DNA from 4 places in the Kitasatospora gansuensis genome. Region 1 is predicted to be linked to each of the others. Evidence: riboswitches for the same ligand, from Rfam matches in the RefSeq annotation. Region 1 holds a riboswitch; each other region holds the start of a gene.
The links. Region 1 has a riboswitch for cyclic di-AMP ahead of F4556_RS30840 (transglycosylase family protein). Riboswitches for the same ligand answer to the same signal wherever they lie in the genome.
Positions count from the first base shown of each region.

Region 2: another riboswitch for cyclic di-AMP. It lies ahead of F4556_RS13885 (LysM peptidoglycan-binding domain-containing protein); the one in region 1 lies ahead of F4556_RS30840 (transglycosylase family protein).
Region 3: another riboswitch for cyclic di-AMP. It lies ahead of F4556_RS37525 (glycoside hydrolase 5 family protein); the one in region 1 lies ahead of F4556_RS30840 (transglycosylase family protein).
Region 4: another riboswitch for cyclic di-AMP. It lies ahead of F4556_RS15810 (M23 family metallopeptidase); the one in region 1 lies ahead of F4556_RS30840 (transglycosylase family protein).

Region 1 is NZ_JACHJR010000001.1:6,846,480-6,850,682, reverse strand. It holds gene F4556_RS30845 (hypothetical protein) at 1-1,735, opposite strand, end outside; cyclic di-AMP (ydaO/yuaA leader) riboswitch at 2,008-2,173, shown strand; gene F4556_RS30840 (transglycosylase family protein) at 2,179-3,321, shown strand; gene F4556_RS30835 (hypothetical protein) at 3,479-3,826, shown strand; gene F4556_RS30830 (hypothetical protein) at 3,718-4,203, opposite strand, start outside.
Region 2 is NZ_JACHJR010000001.1:3,165,250-3,169,452, forward strand. It holds gene eno (phosphopyruvate hydratase) at 1-935, opposite strand, end outside; gene F4556_RS13885 (LysM peptidoglycan-binding domain-containing protein) at 1,130-1,843, opposite strand; cyclic di-AMP (ydaO/yuaA leader) riboswitch at 1,849-1,999, opposite strand; gene F4556_RS13890 (cytochrome P450 family protein) at 2,211-3,470, opposite strand; gene F4556_RS13895 (SDR family NAD(P)-dependent oxidoreductase) at 3,631-4,038, shown strand; gene F4556_RS13900 (nucleoside triphosphate pyrophosphohydrolase) at 4,177-4,203, opposite strand, start outside.
Region 3 is NZ_JACHJR010000001.1:697,965-702,167, forward strand. It holds gene F4556_RS03235 (geranyl diphosphate 2-C-methyltransferase) at 1-717, shown strand, start outside; gene F4556_RS37525 (glycoside hydrolase 5 family protein) at 774-2,183, opposite strand; cyclic di-AMP (ydaO/yuaA leader) riboswitch at 2,186-2,363, opposite strand; gene F4556_RS03245 (hypothetical protein) at 2,581-3,843, opposite strand; gene F4556_RS03250 (alkaline phosphatase D family protein) at 3,836-4,203, opposite strand, start outside.
Region 4 is NZ_JACHJR010000001.1:3,621,884-3,626,086, forward strand. It holds gene F4556_RS15800 (sensor domain-containing protein) at 1-714, opposite strand, end outside; gene F4556_RS15805 (hypothetical protein) at 840-1,715, shown strand; gene F4556_RS15810 (M23 family metallopeptidase) at 1,759-2,583, opposite strand; cyclic di-AMP (ydaO/yuaA leader) riboswitch at 2,595-2,759, opposite strand; gene F4556_RS15815 (YiaA/YiaB family inner membrane protein) at 2,975-3,265, shown strand; gene F4556_RS15820 (tautomerase family protein) at 3,305-3,502, opposite strand; gene F4556_RS15825 (alpha/beta fold hydrolase) at 3,605-4,203, shown strand, end outside.

The DNA of each region.
Region 1 (4,203 bases):
TCGCGAAGTCGGACTGGCCGGCCCCGTCGATCAGCAGGCCGTCCAGCACCGTGCCCTTCTCCCGGCCGAGGGCGTGCAGGGCCACTCCCCCGGCGGCGTTGCCGTAGAGGACACTGCCGGTGTAGTCGAAGTCGTTCAGGTAGGCGCCGTGCTCGATGCCCCAGCCGCCGTTGTGGTAGGCGACGAACTGGCCGACCACGTGGTGGTGTTGGGCGTTCAGCCAGACGAAGATGCCGTTCTCCAGGTTGTTGTGCGCCAGGCAGCGTTCGAAGGTCCAGACACCCTCACTGGTCTCCGGCCAGTGGTAGCCGGAGGCGCCGTTCGCGCCCTGCACGCCGACCGCCACACAGTCCCTGGCCACTCCGCCGGTGCCCGCGCCGAGGCTGAAGCCGGTCAGCCGGTAGCCGCGCGGGTTGGGGTCGAAGAGCGTCCGGGAGGCGACGCAGGAGTCGTAGGTGATGTCGTCGGACGGGCCCTGCGGGGTGCGGGTGTCCAGCGGCCCGTCCCACCAGTAGGCGTCCTCCCAGGTCTGGTGGCTGATGCAGCTGCGGAAGGTGATGCCGTGGCTGGCGTGCGGGACGAACGCGTGGCTGCCGGTGTCCCGGACCACCACGCCTTCGACCACGGTGCCCCGGGTGGTGTCGCCGAGCATGTGGAAGTGCAGCCCGTACCGGCCGAGCACCGGCTCGGTGACCGCTTTGCCGTTCCACTGGTCCTTGCCGGGGGCGCGCGGCCCGAGCCAGCGCAGGGCGGCGTGCCGGACGTCGGACTTGCGTGAGCTGGTCAGGTGGACGTGGGCGCGGCCCTTCTCGGTGCCCTCGATTCGGACATTACGGGTCAAATTCAGTACTTCTGCCCCGACGGTGACGCCCCCTCCGGTCGTCACCCGGGGGTGCGGGTACTTGAGCGGGCCGTCCAGGGTGACCGTGCTGCCGCTGATCGCGGCGATGGTCCGCAGGTCGTACCGCTCGGAGAAGCCGTCGGTGTCCGGTGCCCCGGTCGGGGTGATCGCGAGCTCGTCGCCGGGGCGCCAGCCGGTCGGCGCGGCGGCCAGGGCGATGGTGGTGTCGCCGGGCTTGAGCGCCGCCGCGGCGCGCACCCAGGCCGTCCTGGCGGCGCCGTCCAGTCGGAGGTAGCCCGCGCCGGTGACCCAGAGGCCGGTGTCGCTGGGCACCAGGGTCATGCCGCCGCCCTGGAAGCGCCGTTCGTCGACGGCGGGGAACCGCAGGGTGTGCAGCAGGGCGGTGTCGGCCGGAGCCAGCGTCAGGCTGCCCTTCACCTCGACGTTGCCCGCCGAGCTGAGCACCACCGAGCGGTCGGCCGCGAAGGTCAGCGAGCCGGTTGCTTCGACCACCAACGAGCCAACGGCCGCATCGGCGTCCAGCACCACGTGGTCGGCGATCCGGACGGCGGCGGCGGGGCTCGGCAGCGTGCCGCCCCAGCCCGCCGGATCCGACCACGGCCTGGCCGGCTTGGCCGGCTCCGGGGAGGGCGACGGCGAGGGCTCCGGGGAGGCGGACGGCGGCGGCTCGCCGTGCGAGTGGGACGCCCCGGGGGTGGGCGGCGGCGGAGCCGAGGCGACGTCAGGGGCGTCGCCGGTGCGCCGGACCAGCTCCTCGACGCCGATCGCGGCGACCACGGTGCCGGCCGCGATCCAGCCGAGTACCTTCCTGCGCCCGGCCTTTGCCGAGTCGTTACCTTCCGGGGCCGATCCGGGCCCCTTCGCGTGCCGCATGGTGCCGCGCACCTCTCCCCCGGGCCGCGCCCGCGGCCGCCTCGCCTGAAGCATAGGCAAGTCCCTTGGACGGCAAGGGATTTGATCAGATTCGATCGAAATCCATCAACGGAACGGACAGTTCCGCATCATGAAGGTTCCATAAAATAACCATGATCCACATCACAGAGGTTTGCGGTTTGAACTTGAGTCTGCCTAACGTGCTCCCCTGTTCGTGGCCACACGGACCCAGTTCATCCGGAACGCCGAGTCCTGCCATCGGATGAACAGGCAGCGAAGCAACGCACCATGGCAGGGGCGGGGGAACCACAGGTAAGTCGCCTGCAATTGGTCCGATTTGACCGATTTCAGGCTTGGGGTGAAGCCGTGCTCACGCACGGCCGGGCAACTCCAGCCCGAATCCGACAGCTCACCTCGCAGGCGTGGGAGAGGAACGCATCTTCATGCTGTCCAGCAGCGCGTCCAAGCGCACCCGCCGTCTGATCGCCGCGACCGGTGTGGTCGGCATCGGCCTCTCGGTCCCGTGCCTCACGGCCGGCTCCGCCTCCGCCGCCACCGTCTCCACCTGGGACAAGGTCGCCCAGTGCGAGTCCACCGGCGACTGGAGCATCAACACCGGCAACGGCTTCTACGGCGGTCTCCAGTTCACCTCCAGCACCTGGGCCGAGTTCGGTGGCAAGCAGTACGCCGCCCAGGCCAACCAGGCCAGCAAGGGCCAGCAGATAGCGATCGCCGAGAAGGTGCTCGCCTCCCAGGGCCCCGGCGCCTGGCCGGTCTGCTCCGTCAAGGCCGGTCTGACCAAGGGCGGCGGCGCCGCCCAGGTCGACACCTCCTCGAACGACACCGCTGCGAAGGCCACCACCCCCAAGGCCGCCACCCCGGCGCCCAAGGCGGCCGAGCAGCAGCAGACCACCACCACGACCACCGCGGCCAAGAGCTACACCGTGGTCGCCGGTGACTGGCTCTCCACCATCGCGCAGAGCCAGAACGTCGAGGGCGGCTGGGAGAAGCTCTACGAGCTCAACAAGTCGGTCCTGACCGAGGGCCCGGACATGATCTACCCGGGTCAGCAGCTGGCGCTCGGCGGCACCACCACCGTCGTCACCAGCGCGCCGAAGTCGACCGCCCCGGCGCCGACTTCGTCCTCGGCCGGTGCCGGCACCAAGACCACCAAGAGCAGCAAGGCCGCGTCCGGCTCCACCGCCACCACCGCGGTGGCGGCGACCGGCAGCAAGGCCGCCGCGATCAACTTCGCGATGTCCAAGCTCGGCCAGGCGTACGTCTACGGCGGCAGCAGCAACGGCGGCTGGGACTGCTCGGGTCTGACCCAGGCGGCCTTCCGCCAGGCCGGGATCTCCCTGCCGCGGATCGCCAACGACCAGGCGGACGCCAGCACCCGGGTCTCGCTGGACAACCTCCAGGCCGGCGACCTGCTCTTCTGGTCGAACAACGGCAGCAACTCCGGCGTCTACCACGTCGCCATCTACATCGGTGGCGGCAAGTACGTCGAGGCCGCCAACCCGCGCGCGGGCGTGAAGACCGAGTCCGTCGCCAACTGGGCGCCGGACTTCGCCGGTCGCGTCTGACAGGCCCCGGCTGGTAGGCCGCTGCCCCCGGAGACCTGGTCGGCTCCGGGGGCAGCGGCCTGCGCGCGGCGATTATCCTTACGGGTGATGTGCGCCTTCGCTCCGTTGGTCATGTCGCGGAGTTACCCAACGGCACGTTCGACCGCGAGGACCAGTCATGACCGAGCAGCCCACCGCGACCCAGCGGATCGCCGAGACCATCCGGCCCGCGATGCTCCAGGGTCTGCAGAACGCCGACCTCGGCGGCGCCGCCGGCACCCAGCACATCAACGCGTGGGCGGACTGGATCGCCGAGGCGGTCTTCCACACCACCGTCCAGCCGCTCGCCACCGAGCGCGACGCCTTCGCCGACCGGGTGGACACCCTCAGCGAGGTCGCCAAGCGCCACAAGGCGAACTACCTCGAGGCGGTCCAGGACGTCCAGCGGCTGACCTCCCGGGTCACCGAGCTGGAGGCCGAACTCGCCGGGCTGCGCGAGCCGTCCGCCGAGCCGCCGACCGACTGAAACCCGCGGGACACGGCCGAGTTGGGGCCCGCCCCGCGCCTGCGGCGGTAGTAGGCGACCGTGACCGCCGCCAGCAGCGGCCCCCAGGCGAACAGAGGAAGGTAGCAGGCCAGCAGCAGCCAGAAGCCCGGGCCGCTGTTCGGCAGGGCCTCGCCGGTGTCGTTCAGCGGTTCGACCAGGTGCAGGAGCTGGTTGAGGGCCGCATAGCCGAGCAGCGTGAAGACCAGGAAGGCGCCGACCGCCGCCGGAACGACCGCGGCCGCCACCGGGATCCGCCGGCCGCCGAGCAGCGGGACCCAGCCGGGCACCACCTCGCCCCAGGGCCGGACCAGTCCGAGCGTGAGCAGCGCGAGGCCCTCCGAGACCAGGCTGAGCAG
Region 2 (4,203 bases), 3.7 Mb from region 1:
AGGTCGTCACCGACCAGCTGGACCTTGTCGCCCAGCTCGTCGGTCATGGCCTTCCAGCCGTCCCAGTCCTGCTCGTCCAGCGGGTCCTCGATCGAGACCAGCGGGTACGCGGCGACCAGCTCGGCGTAGTACGCGATCAGCTCGGCGGAGGAGAGCGCCTTGCCCTCGAACTGGTAGGCGCCGTCCTTGAAGAACTCGGAGGCGGCGACGTCCAGCGCGAGCGCGACGTCCTTGCCCGGGGTGTAGCCGGCCTTCTTGATGGCCTCGACGATGAGGTCGAGCGCCTCACGGTTGGAGTCGAGGTTCGGCGCGAAGCCGCCCTCGTCGCCCAGACCGGTGGAGAGGCCGCGCTCCTTCAGCACGCCCTTGAGCGTGTGGTAGACCTCGACGCCCCAGCGGACGGCCTCGGAGAAGGACTCCGCGCCGATCGGCGCGATCATGAACTCCTGGATGTCGACGTTGGAGTCGGCGTGCGACCCACCGTTGAGGATGTTCATCATCGGGACGGGCAGCACGTGCGCGTTCGGGCCACCGAGGTAGCGGAACAGCGGCAGGTCGCTGGCCTCGGAGGCGGCGTGCGCCACGGCGAGCGAGACGCCGAGGATCGCGTTGGCGCCGAGCGAGGACTTGTCCGGGGTGGCGTCCAGGTCGAGCATGGCCTGGTCGATCAGCCGCTGCTCGGTGGCGTCGTAGCCGACCAGCTCCGGGCCGATCTGCTCGATGACGGCCAGCACGGCCTTCTCGACGCCCTTGCCGAAGTAGCGGTTCTTGTCGCCGTCGCGCAGCTCGAGAGCCTCGAAGGCGCCGGTGGAAGCACCCGACGGGACGGCGGCACGGCCGGTGCTGCCGTCGTCCAGACCGACCTCGACCTCAACCGTGGGGTTGCCACGGGAGTCGAGAATCTCACGGGCTACGACGACATCAATGGACGGCACGAGGCATCTCCTTGACGGAAGCGGGATGTGTTGTCGTTACGACCAGAGCCTAACCGCACCGGAGCCCGGGGCCACGCTGCCCTTGGTCCCGTCTCACCGTGTGGCCCGGCTACTCATCGGTAGTTCACCTGAATGACCGCAAACGGGGCCGTACCACCCGGAAGCGGTACGGCCCCTGCTGACGGAGTGTCGCGTCAGCCGAGCTTGAGCACCTGGCCCGGCAGGATCAGGTCGGGGTCGCCACCGATGGTGGACCGGTTGGCCTGGTAGACCTGCTGCCAGTCCTGGCCGTGCGCGGCGGCGATGTCCGAGAGCGTGTCGCCGGACTTGACGGTGTATCCGCCGGTGGCGGGCGCCGGGGCGGCGTGCTTCGGGGTGCTGACCTTCGGCGCGTCCACCTTCGGGGTGGCGGGCTTCGGCGCGGTCTGCTGCTTCGGCGCGGCGGCCTTCGGGGTGGCCTTCGGCGCGGTGGCGCGGGTCTCCGAGCGGGAGGCCTGGCCGGCCGAGGTGTCGACCTGGGCGGGCGAACCACCCTTGCTCAGACCGGCCTTGACGGAGCAGACCGGCCAGGCGCCGGGGCCCTGCGAGGCGAGCACCTTCTCGGCGACGGCGATCTGCTGGCCCTTGCTGGCCTGGTTGGCCTGCGGGGCGTAGGACTGGCCGCCGAACGCCTTCCAGGTGCTCGGGGTGAACTGCAGGCCGCCGTAGAAGCCGTTGCCGGTGTTGATGCTCCAGTTGCCGCCGCTCTCGCACTGGGCGACCTTGTCCCAGGTGTCGACCGGGGCGGCGTGCGCGCCGGTGGCGCTCAGCAGCGGAAGTGCGAGGCCGACGCCCGCGACACCCGCGACGGCGATGACCTTCTCGGCCTGCGTACGACGACGATGACGGCCCGAACCGGTGAAGAGCATGAAGAAGTCCCTCTCCGCACGCCTGCGAGGTGAGCTGTCGGGTTCGGACCGGGAGGTGGCCCGGCCGCCACTGCTGGCGGCTTCACCCCAAGCCGTGGGGGACGGCGACGTACGTGGGTCCCCCGCCCCTGCCCAAGGGTCTGGTCGGTGTCCCGGCGGCGCGGCGGGCAGGATTCGGCGTTCCGCGCTCGGGGTTCGCAGCTGCGAACAGGAGGGAGAGTAAGCAGATGACCAGATGGATCACAAGCTTATGTCGAACAGATCACACAGAAATCACGCTGCGCGTCCAGTCGTCCACAAACCGTACTGGTATGTCCGGGTTGATGCGTACTCAGATCACGACTGATCAGATCTGACCGACACGCCGTCAGCGCGGGTCGGTGATCTCCGGCGTGAACGACACCGGCAACTCCCGCAGCCCGCGCATGATCAGACCACCCCGCCAGCGCAGCTCGTCCGGCTCGGCGGCGAGTTGGAGGTCGGGCAGCCGGGTGAGCAGCGTGGCCAGGGCGAATTGGCCCTCCAGCCGGGCCAGCGGGGCGCCGATGCAGTAGTGGATGCCGTGCCCGAAACCCAGGTGCGGATTGTCCTTGCGGGCGAGGTCCAGGGTGTTCTCCGCGGCGAACCTGGCCGGGTCGCGGTCGGCCGCCGCCAGCACCACCAACACCGGGTCCCCGACCGGGATATCCACCCCGCCGATGGTCAGCGGCTCGGTGGCGAACCGCCAGGTGGCCAGCTCCACCGGCCCGTCGTAGCGCAGCAGTTCCTCCACCGCCGTGGCCAGCAGCTCGGTCTCGCCGCGCTGCACCGACTCCTGCAGCAGGGCGCGCTGCACCGGGTTGCGCAGCAGCGCGTAGGTGCCGTTGCCGATCAGGTTGATGGTGGTCTCGAAGCCGGCGAACAGCAGGATGAAGGCCATCGCCGCGGCCTCGTTCTCGGTCAGGTGCTCACCGTGGTCACTGGCCCGGATCAGACCGGAGATCAGATCGTCGCCCAGGTCGGCCCGCTTACGGTGGATCAGCTCCAGCAGGTACGTCCGGATCTTCTTCACCGCCCGGCCCACCCCGCCGCGCTGGCCGCCGTGGTGGCGGATCATCGCGCCCGCCCAGTCCCGCAGGTCGTCCTGGTCCTCCGGCGGCACGCCGAGCAGGTCGCAGATCGCGTAGATGGGGAGCGGGAAGGCGAACTCGTGGATCAGGTCGGCCGAACCGCGGGCCGCGAAGTCGTCGATCAGCCGGTCCGTCAGCTGCTGCACCCGCGGCTCGAACTCGGCCACCCGGCGCGGCGTGAACGCCTTCGACACCAGCCGCCGCAGCCGGGTGTGGTCCGGCGGGTCGATGTTCAGCAGATGCGTCATCAGATCCGCCTGCCGCTCACCCGGGATGCCCACCCGCCCGGTCTTGTGCGCCTGCCCGCTGTGGTGCGCCGGGTTCTTCGACAGCCGCCCGTCCGCCAACGCCTGCCGGGCGTCCGCGTACCGGGTGACCAGCCACGCCTCCACCCCGCTGGGCAGCGTGGTGCGGTGCACCGGTGCGTGCTCGCGCAGCCACGCGTACGCGGGGTAGGGGTCGGCGGCGAACTCCCAGGTGAAGAGTTCCGGCTGGGGGTTTCGGTACGTGTCCGGCATGTCGTGCACCGTAACCTGCCAGGACAGGAGTGAGCTGGGTCACCTGGCGGGTAATTGCTCTTGCGGAGGATCGTGGCGTGCTTACGATCCTCCGATACGGTCTCGGTGGACGCCGGTGCGGCGTGCTCCACCGGGCGTAGCTCTCAGGGAGGAGCAGGCCATGCGGGTAGCCGGGGCAGTAGTGGTCATCGCGGTGCTCGAAGGCGGTTCAGGTATCGGCCTGGCCCGCCGGTTCTCGGCGGCCGGCGCCGCCGGCATGCTGATCGCCGACCAACGCCCCGGAGTGGCCGAGGACCTCGCCACCGAACTCGACCGGCCCGGCTGCCCCGTGGTCGGCGTCAGCGGCGACGCCCGGCAGCCCAGCGACGTCGCGGCGCTGGTGGCCACCGCCGCGAAGCACCTCGGCCCGATCGACCTGTTCTGCGTGGCCGGCCCCGACGGCGAACGCATCCTCCCGCTCGCCGAACTCCCCGACCACCTCGACCCGCTGGCCGAGCTCCTCGCCCAGATCGGCGACGCCATCAGCGAGGTCATTCCGCGTCAGCGGGGCGTGCACATTTCCCACTGAGCTTCGGAAGACAGGGGCTCGGGGAACTGCGAGGAGATCTGGCGTGCGGGGCAAAATGCAAAGTGCCTGACCACCTATGCACGGATCACCTTTTCCGAGGTCGGCGTCGCAGTTCCCCGAGCCCCTGGCCGTAGACACTCAGCTCTCGGCGGAGCGGATCTCGTC
Region 3 (4,203 bases), 6.1 Mb from region 1:
GACGTCGACCACGCCGCCCTGGAGGCCGGCCCGGAGAGCGAGCGCGAGGAGCGGCTCGTCACCGAGCTGCACCGCCTGGAGTCCGCCCAGACCGACGTCCTGCTGGACCACCTCGGTCCGATCCGCGCCGACGACACCCTGGTCGACGCCGGCTGCGGCCGCGGCGGCTCCATGGTGATGGCTCATCAGCGCTTCAACTGCACCGTCGAGGGCGTCACCCTCTCCGCCAAGCAGGCCGACTTCGGCAACCAGCGGGCCCGCGACCTCGGCATCGACCACGCGGTCCGCTCCCGGGTCGCCAACATGCTCAACATGCCGTTCGAGACCGGCCAGGCCGCCGCTTCCTGGAACAACGAGTCCAGCATGTACGTGGACCTCGAGGACCTGTTCGCCGAGCACGCCCGGGTGCTCGCCGTCGGCGGCCGCTACGTGACCATCACCGGCTGCTGGAACCCGGTCTACGGCCAGCCGTCCAAGTGGGTCTCCCAGATCAACGCCCACTTCGAGTGCAACATCCACTCCCGCCGCGAGTACCTCCGCGCGATGGCCGACAACCGCCTGGTCCCGCAGACCATCATCGACCTCACCCCCACCACCCTGCCCTACTGGGAGCTGCGCGCCACCTCCTCCCTCGTCACCGGCATCGAGGAGGCCTTCATCAACTCCTACAAGGACGGCTCCTTCCAGTACCTCCTGATCGCGGCCGACCGGGTCTGATCAGACAGCCGTGGCCCGCTCCCCGTCATCGGGGAGCGGGCCTCCGGCGTTCAACGTCAGCGCTGAAGCGCCGAGTTGAGCGTCTGCCACAGGGGCTTGGTGCTGTAGGGCAGCATGTCCTCGGCGTAGTACCACCAGAAGCAGCCGCCGACGTAGTACGGCAGGTCGAGCTTCAGGCCGTAGTAGTAGTTCAGCATCGACTGCGCCGCCGCCTGCGTGCCGCTGGTGGCGGCGTCGGGCAGGCCGACCTCACCGAAGCCCAGCTTGGCGTTCGGGTAGAGGGTGTGCAGCTGCTGGAAGTACGAGGTCCAAGTGGCCGCGCTGGGACGGATGTTGTTGCACTGGCCCTCGTAGTAGCTGAGCGTCACGTAGTCCAGGCCGTTGCGCATGTCCTCCGGCACGTACTGCTTGGTGAACGCCAGCGGGTCGAGCTCCGACGGGCCGTTGCCGCAGCCGATGTCGTAGTAGAGGGTCAGCGCGCTGCGCTTGCCGGCCGCCTCGACCTGGCGGTAGGCGTCGGTGATCTTGGTCGAGACGTCGCCGTAGCTGCCCAGCCAGTTCCCGTTCACCTCGTTGCCGACCTCCCAGAGGTCCACCTGGTTGCCGAAGGCGTTCAGGTACTGGGCGACCCGGTCGTGGTACGCCTGGGCCGAGATGTTCTTGACGTACTCGGAGTCCAGGATCTCGCCCATCAGGTAGCTGACCGGCTGGAGCTGGTTGACCGCCGAGGTGTACGAGCTGGGGCTCTCGGTCTCGTCGAAGACGATCCGGGTGGTCGGCATGTGCGCCAGGTGCCTCGACGAGTCCACGATCGCGGCGAGGTTCGACACGTCGTCGACGGTGACGCCGTACAGCGGGTCCGGCAGCGCGCGCATACCGGCGGGGGGCGCGGTGGTGGGCGACGGGGTCGGCGTGGGCGTCGCGGTCGGCGTGGGCGTGGGCACCGGGGTGGGTGTCGCCGTGGGCGTGGGGCTCACCGTCGGGGTCGGGGTGGGGCTCGGCGTGGGGGCAGGCGTCGGCGTGGGCGCCGGGGTGGGCGTCGGGGCCGGGGCCGGGGCCGTGCCCACGGTCAGGGTGTGCGTGGGGAGGTTGTGCCAGCGGCCGTCCAGGCCCCGCCAGCGGCCGAACTCCGTGTACGTACCGGCCGGCAGGCTCCGCGCGCCGGTGGTGATCGTCACACCGCTCGGGCAGATCTGGACGTTCCGGGCCGCGTTCGGGAAGTCGAGACGCTGGCCCGCCGCGTTGCGGACGGCGACCCCGACGGTGTCCGCCGTGAAGCAGCGCGAGGAGTGCACGGTGAGCGAGGCCGTGACCGAGGGGCCGGCGACGGCCGGAGCCGGGCTGATCCGGTCCTCGACGACGCTTGGGCCGCTGGCGGAGGCCTGGGTACTGACGAGGAGGGGGATGGCGAGCAGGCCGGCTGCGGCGACCGCGCCGACCCGTACGTGGGTGGCAGAAATGCGCATGGACAGGTCCTCTGCGACGCCTGCGAGGTGAGCTGTCGGGTTCGGGCCTGAGGTCGGCCCGGCCGCCTGTGGGAGCGGCTTCACCCCGAGCCTGCAGCCTCCGCGTACGCGCGGGCGGACGGGGGCAGCAGGCAACTGACCTGGTTCCCCCGCTCCCGTCCGTATCGGTGCTCGAGTGACCGCCGACGGGTGGACGGGATTCGGCGTCCCACCGGCGAGGCCCGCACGGAGCGGGCGACTCGAAGAGGCTAACAGCCGCCCCGACGCGTACAAGACAACGAGCGGCGCTGTAGCGCAGCTCACAGACGCCCTCCGACGTCACCTGGTACTGCCGCGATCCGCGCAGCGCCTGCGGGGTGCTGCGCGTTGCCACGCAGCACCCCGCATCAACCGACCGTCACCAGTCCGAGTTGGTCGCCCCCAGACTCAGCAGGACCTGGTCGAAGGTGTTGCCGTCGTTGTCGTCGGTGTACGAGATCGCGAGCGCGCCGAACGGAGAGGAAGCCACCGCGACCTGCTCCTGCCGACCGGCCGTGACCTGACTGACGGACTGGGCCGGCAGCCGGCCGGCGAAGGTGCCGTCGGGGTTGAGGCCCCGGGCCCAGACCGCCGGATCGGTGCCGGCGACGCTCCAGCCCACCACGGCGTCGCGCTGGTCGTCGATGCCGACAGTGGGGTTGCCGGCTCCGGCGACGCTGGAGATCTCGACCTCGGCCGAACCGGCGGTGCCGGTCGCGGTGAACGACCGGGCCCAGACGCCACGGGTGCCGGTGTGATCGGACTCCCAGGCCACCGCGAAGTCGCCGTTGAAGTCGGCGGCCACTGCCGGGCGTTGCTGTTGCCCGCCGCCGAGGCTGTTGGCACTGCGGCGGGTGAGTGCGACAGTGCCGTTCGCCTTGGCCAGCTTCACCAGACCGATCTGGTAGAAGCCGTTGCCGTCGGTGTCCTCGTCCCAGACCACGACGGCGTCACCCGAGGCGGAGGTCGCGACGTCGGGGTTGTGGTGCGCGCCGCCGGCCGCGTTGACCGTCACCTCGTACGCCTTCGTCGTGGTCCCCGTGAACCCGGCTGCCTTCACCGTCGCCGCCGCGGTGCCCTGGATGTCCTCCCACACCACGGAGAACGCGACCGCGGTGGCGCTGCCCGGCGCGCCGTCCGGATCGACCGCGACGCGCGGATGGATCTGCTGGCCGCCGGCGCTCGCGTTGGCCTGACCGGAGCCGAGGACCGCACCGGCCGGGGAGAGCACCCGGTAGGTGATGTTGTAGAGCCCGTTGCCGTCCGGGTCCTCCGCCCACACGACGACGGCGTTGCCCCGGTCGTCGAGCCCCACGTCGGGCTGGAGATGCCGCCAGGCCACGCCCGCCGTCCCACCGGCCGAGAGCTTCTGCTCGTAGGCCGAGACGCCGTTACGGTACATCCGCACCCAAACGTCGCTGTGCGCGTTGTCGCCCGGGTTGGTCGAGTCGCGGTCGTCCTCCCAGACCACCGCGACGTCGCCGAGGCGGTTGGCCGCGACCTGGGCGGAGTCCTGGTCACCGGTGGAGTCGCTGTTCGCGGTCACCCAGGACGAGGGCCCCGCCGCCGAAGCCGGAGTGACCAGGGCGAGGACCGCGGCGAAACCGGCGACGGCCGCGCCGAGTACGGAGAGCCTACGCATCGGCCAACCCCGGCTGTCCGTCGTGGATGACAAAGGTCCGGGCGGTGGTCGCCGCCGCGCCGTGCTCGGTCACCGTCGCCACCGACCGGAAGTCGGCGGTGAGTTGGGACGGCGTGATGTGCGTACGGACGTAGCCGCGCTGGTTGGAGTAGAAGCGCAGATGCGGGTTGAGCGATCCGTTCGGGATCGTCGTGGTGGTGCTTCCGTTGCCGCCGCTGGTGATCGAGGTGCAGACGAGCTCGGAGCCGATGGTCGCCGACGACGGATCGGCGTAGTCGGCCTTGAGGTCGTTGCCCCAGGACGCGTGCACGTCGCCGGTGAGGACGACCGGGTTGCGTACGGCCCGGTCGATGATGCCCT
Region 4 (4,203 bases), 3.2 Mb from region 1:
GACCGCTGTCCGGGAGACGTTGGTCAGGCCGCGGATCAGCGCCGGGGTCAGGAAGACCAGCACCAGGCCGAGCAGCGAGACGCCCGCGAGGTCGCCGGCCGAGGTGAGGTAGTACTCGTGGTGCACGCCGGCGTCGGTGGTGTAGTCGAAGACCCGGTAGCCCGGCCAGTCGGTGTAGCGGGCGAACACCCAGTGGTAGGCCGGGTAGAGCGCGACCACCCAGCCGGTCACCAGGAAGGTCACGGTGAGGGTGAAGCTCAGGATGCTCCAGGGCAGCATCAGCACCTGGTACAGCGCCGACTTCCAGCCCGCCTTGTCCGCCAGCCGGGCGGTGACGGCCCCCCAGAAACCGGGCCGGGACTGCGTCACCGGAGCGGGTGCGGCCACCTCGGTGGCGAGCAGGGTGCCGGCCCGGTACCGCTCCAGCGCGGCGAAGCCCCGGGAGCCCGAGGTGAGCAGGGCGAGCACCGGCAGCCCGAGCGCGGTGAGCACCAGGCCGAGGCCGAGCGAGAAGAAGGCGACCACGAAGGTGAAGCCGAGGATCGCGATCGGCAGCGAGCCGAGCACGAAGCCGACCTCCCGGTAGGTGGCGGCGGCGAACGGCGCCCGCCAGAACCTCGGGTGCACCCGGCTGCTGCTGTCGCGCTCGGCGTACGGGAAGGTCTGACTGGTCATCACCGGCTCCTCGGTCTGGTTGTCCTGCTCGCTGCCCACCCCTCAAAGGTGCCCGATCGGCGCCGTCGGCGACATGAGGTCCACCGGCGGACCGGGGGTAGGGAGAACCCCACCCCGGTCCGGGCCGAACGGCCTGCGGTCCCGGCACCGGATACCGTACGGGGGTGAACGACGACGACCTCCGGCTCAGCCCGCGTACCCGTGCCGACGACCTGCTCCGGTGGGCGGCCGAGCAGGGTCTCGAGCCCGTCCCGGTGGAGGCGGTCCGGACGGTGCTGGCCCTGCTGGAGCTGGGCGACGGCCGGATGCACGACGGCTGGCCTGAGCTGAGCTCGCCGGTGGTCGAGCAGCTGCTGTACGAGCGGATCTACATGTACGTGCAGCCCGCGTCCGACCCCGGCGCGTACGGGCGGGCGGTCGGGCTGCTGATCGACCATCAGCGGGCCGCCAAGCGGCTGAACGCCAAGCGGCAGGAGCGGCTGCACGCCGAGGTGGACTGGCAGGGCGAGCTGCTCTGCGGGCTGCTCCGGCAGCCGCACCTGGTCACCTGGCCGCGGCTGTACACGCTGCTGCTCCGGGTGGACGGGGTGGACACCGCCGACCCGGCGGCGGTCCGGGCCTGGCTGGACGGCTTCCGCGAGCTGACGGCGGAGCAGCGGGCCGAGGCGTTCGGCGCGCTGACCGAACTGGACGAGATCGACGCCGACGGCGGCTGGGGCCGGCAGCGGCTGATCTCGATCGGGATGGCCACCGACGGCGCCCGGCTACTGCTGGAGAACCGGCTGATGCAGCGCAGCTACCGCAATCTGGCCGGGCTGAACGCGCTCGGCCTGCCGATGCCGGACGAGCTGTCCGGCGACTTCGAGGGCTTCGAGGCCGCGGTGGCCGAGGAGGCGCTCCGGCTGCTGGGCGACTGGACCGTCCCCGGGCTGCCCGCCCTGCTGGTGCACGAGTACCCGGACCTGGCTCCGGAGCCGGGCACCGAGGAGATCGAGGCGTACCTCGCCGAGCAGGCCTCGCAGGCGGAACAGAGCGACTGACGGAGCCGGGCCCGCGCGGTGGCGGGCCCGGTCCGACGGTGCGTCAGGGGTTGATGCCGCGCTCGCGCAGCCAGTCCAGCGGGTCGACCGGGGCGGCGCCGTCCGGACGGACCTCCAGGTGCAGGTGCGGGCCGGTGACGTTGCCGGTGGCCCCGACCTTGCCGAGCACGGTGCCGGGGGCGACCTCGCCCGAGGCGGTGACGATCGCGGAGAGGTGGCAGTACCAGATCTCGGTGCCGTCGGTCAGGGTCTCGATCACCCGGTAGCCGTACGCTCCGGACCAGCCGGCCGAGGTGACGGTGCCCGCGCCGACCGCGGTGACCGGGGTCCCGGTGGCGGCCGCGAAGTCCAGGCCGGTGTGCAGGTGCGACCAGTACGAGCCGGACTGGCCGTAGTGGGCGGTCAGCTCGTAGTTGCTGGTCGGCGCCGTGAACGCGGTGCGCTGCTCGGCCCGCTTCGCCTCGGCCTGCTGGGCGGCGAGCTCGGCCTCCTGGGCGGCCCGCTTGGCCTCCGCCTCCTGGGCCGCGGCCAGCCGGGCGGACTCGTCGGCGGCGGTGCGCTGCCCGTCGGCCTGGAGCTGGATCCGGGCGGCGAGGGCCAGACCGGGGTCGGCGGAGAGCAGGTGCTGCTGCTCGGCCTGCTCGGCGGAGTCGGCGGCCGCGACGGCGGGCGGCTGCGGGGCAGCGGCGGCCGGGCCGGCGGCGAAGGCGGTGGCGCCGAGGGCGGCGGTCATCGCGGTGACACCGATCAGCGGACCGCCGGAGCGGGGCTGACGGGGCATCCGGTGCCTGGCGGCATCCGGGTGGTCCAGCAGCAGCTGGTTGCCCGAGTCGGTACGAGGGTGTGCCTGGGAGTGCGACGACGCCACGGAGGCGCGCTCCTTTCCTTCCTTCTCGCCTACCGGGTTAGCTGACGGGTTCGGAGCAGGAAGGTCTCCTACGACCGGGTTTTGGGACCCGGCCGATTCACCCCAAGGAACGGTGGTTCCCCGGCTCCCGGACCCACCGGTGAAGGCGGGTCCTGAGGATTAGGCGACGGCGCACGGTGCCGTTCTGGTACGGCGTTGCCGACCGCGCTGCGTTATCAAACGTTAATCCTAGGAGCCCATGATTCCAAGCGGCTTGAGAGGTGCAGTCCATATCTTCTGACGACCCGTGACCGGAATGCGGCTTTTGCTCAGCTACTCGGTGACGGTGCGCGACGACCGGTTGAGTATCCGTACTCAGGTGCCCGGCAAGGGAGTTGGAGACCCTCGGAACATGAGCGCTTCGATGCAGCCCCGGACCACCAACGCCTACTACCTGCAGGCCGTCCTGTCCTTCGCCCTGGCCACCGCGGCCCTGGCGATCGGGATCGTCTACCTGCCGGTCGACCCCTGGATGCGCGGCTTCCTGGCGGTCGGCCTGCTCTACGAGATCACCGCGGCGTTCACGCTCGCCAAGGTGATCCGCGACCGCCAGGAGGTCGGCGAGATCGCCAGCCGGGTCGACCAGGCCCGGCTGGACAAGCTGCTCGCCGAGCACGACCCGTTCCGGGTGGACGGGATCTGACCCGGGCTCAGCCCGCTCGGCGCCCGGGCCGGCAACCGATCAGCTGCCGGCCCGCTTGGCGGCATAGGTCTCCCCGCCCGCCGCCCAGTTCTCCAGCGGGATCTCCTCGATCACCACGGTGACCGCCGCCGGGCTCACGCCGGTGATCCGGACGTACGTCTCGGTGAGCTCGCGGGCGATCTCGGCCCGCTGCTCCACGGTCCGACCGGCCAGCTGCTTGACGTTGATGAACGGCATGACGACCCCTCAGGTTCGGTGCGGTGCGATCACTCGCACGCTATCCCACCGCTTTCCGACTCCGGACACCCCTTGACGGCTAAGGCTATTAGCCTTAGCTTTATGGACATGACGCAGACGCTGACCACCCAGTACCTGGATGTCCCCGGCGGCCGACTGGCCTACGACGACACCGCCACCGAGACCGGCCTGCCGGTCGTCCTGCTCCCCGGCATGCTCGACTCCCGCGCGGTGTACCGGCACCTGCGCCCGCTGCTCACCACCGCCGGCCACCGGGTGATCACCCTGGACCTGCGCGGTTTCGGCGAGTCCTCGATCGCCTGGGACGACTACTCCCCCGCCGCGATCGCCCAGGACACCCTGGCCCTGCTCGACCACCTGGGCATCGAGCGGGCCGCCCTGGTCGGCAACTCCTACACCGGCGCCACCGTGGTCAAGGCCGCCACGCTCGCCCCCGAGAGGGTGGCCGGCATCGCCCTGATCGACGCCTTCATCGAGAACCTGCCGCCGACCGCCGTCCAGCGCGCCATGGTCAAGGTGCTCGGAGCCCTGGTGGTGCAGTTCCCCGCCGCCTGGGGCGCCTACCTCAAGAAGGCCCACCCGAGCGGCGGCCCCGCCGACCTCGCCGAGTACCGGGCGGCGGCCGTCGCCGCCCTGCGCACCCCCGGCCGGAAGGTCGCCACCCGCGGGCAGGTGAACGG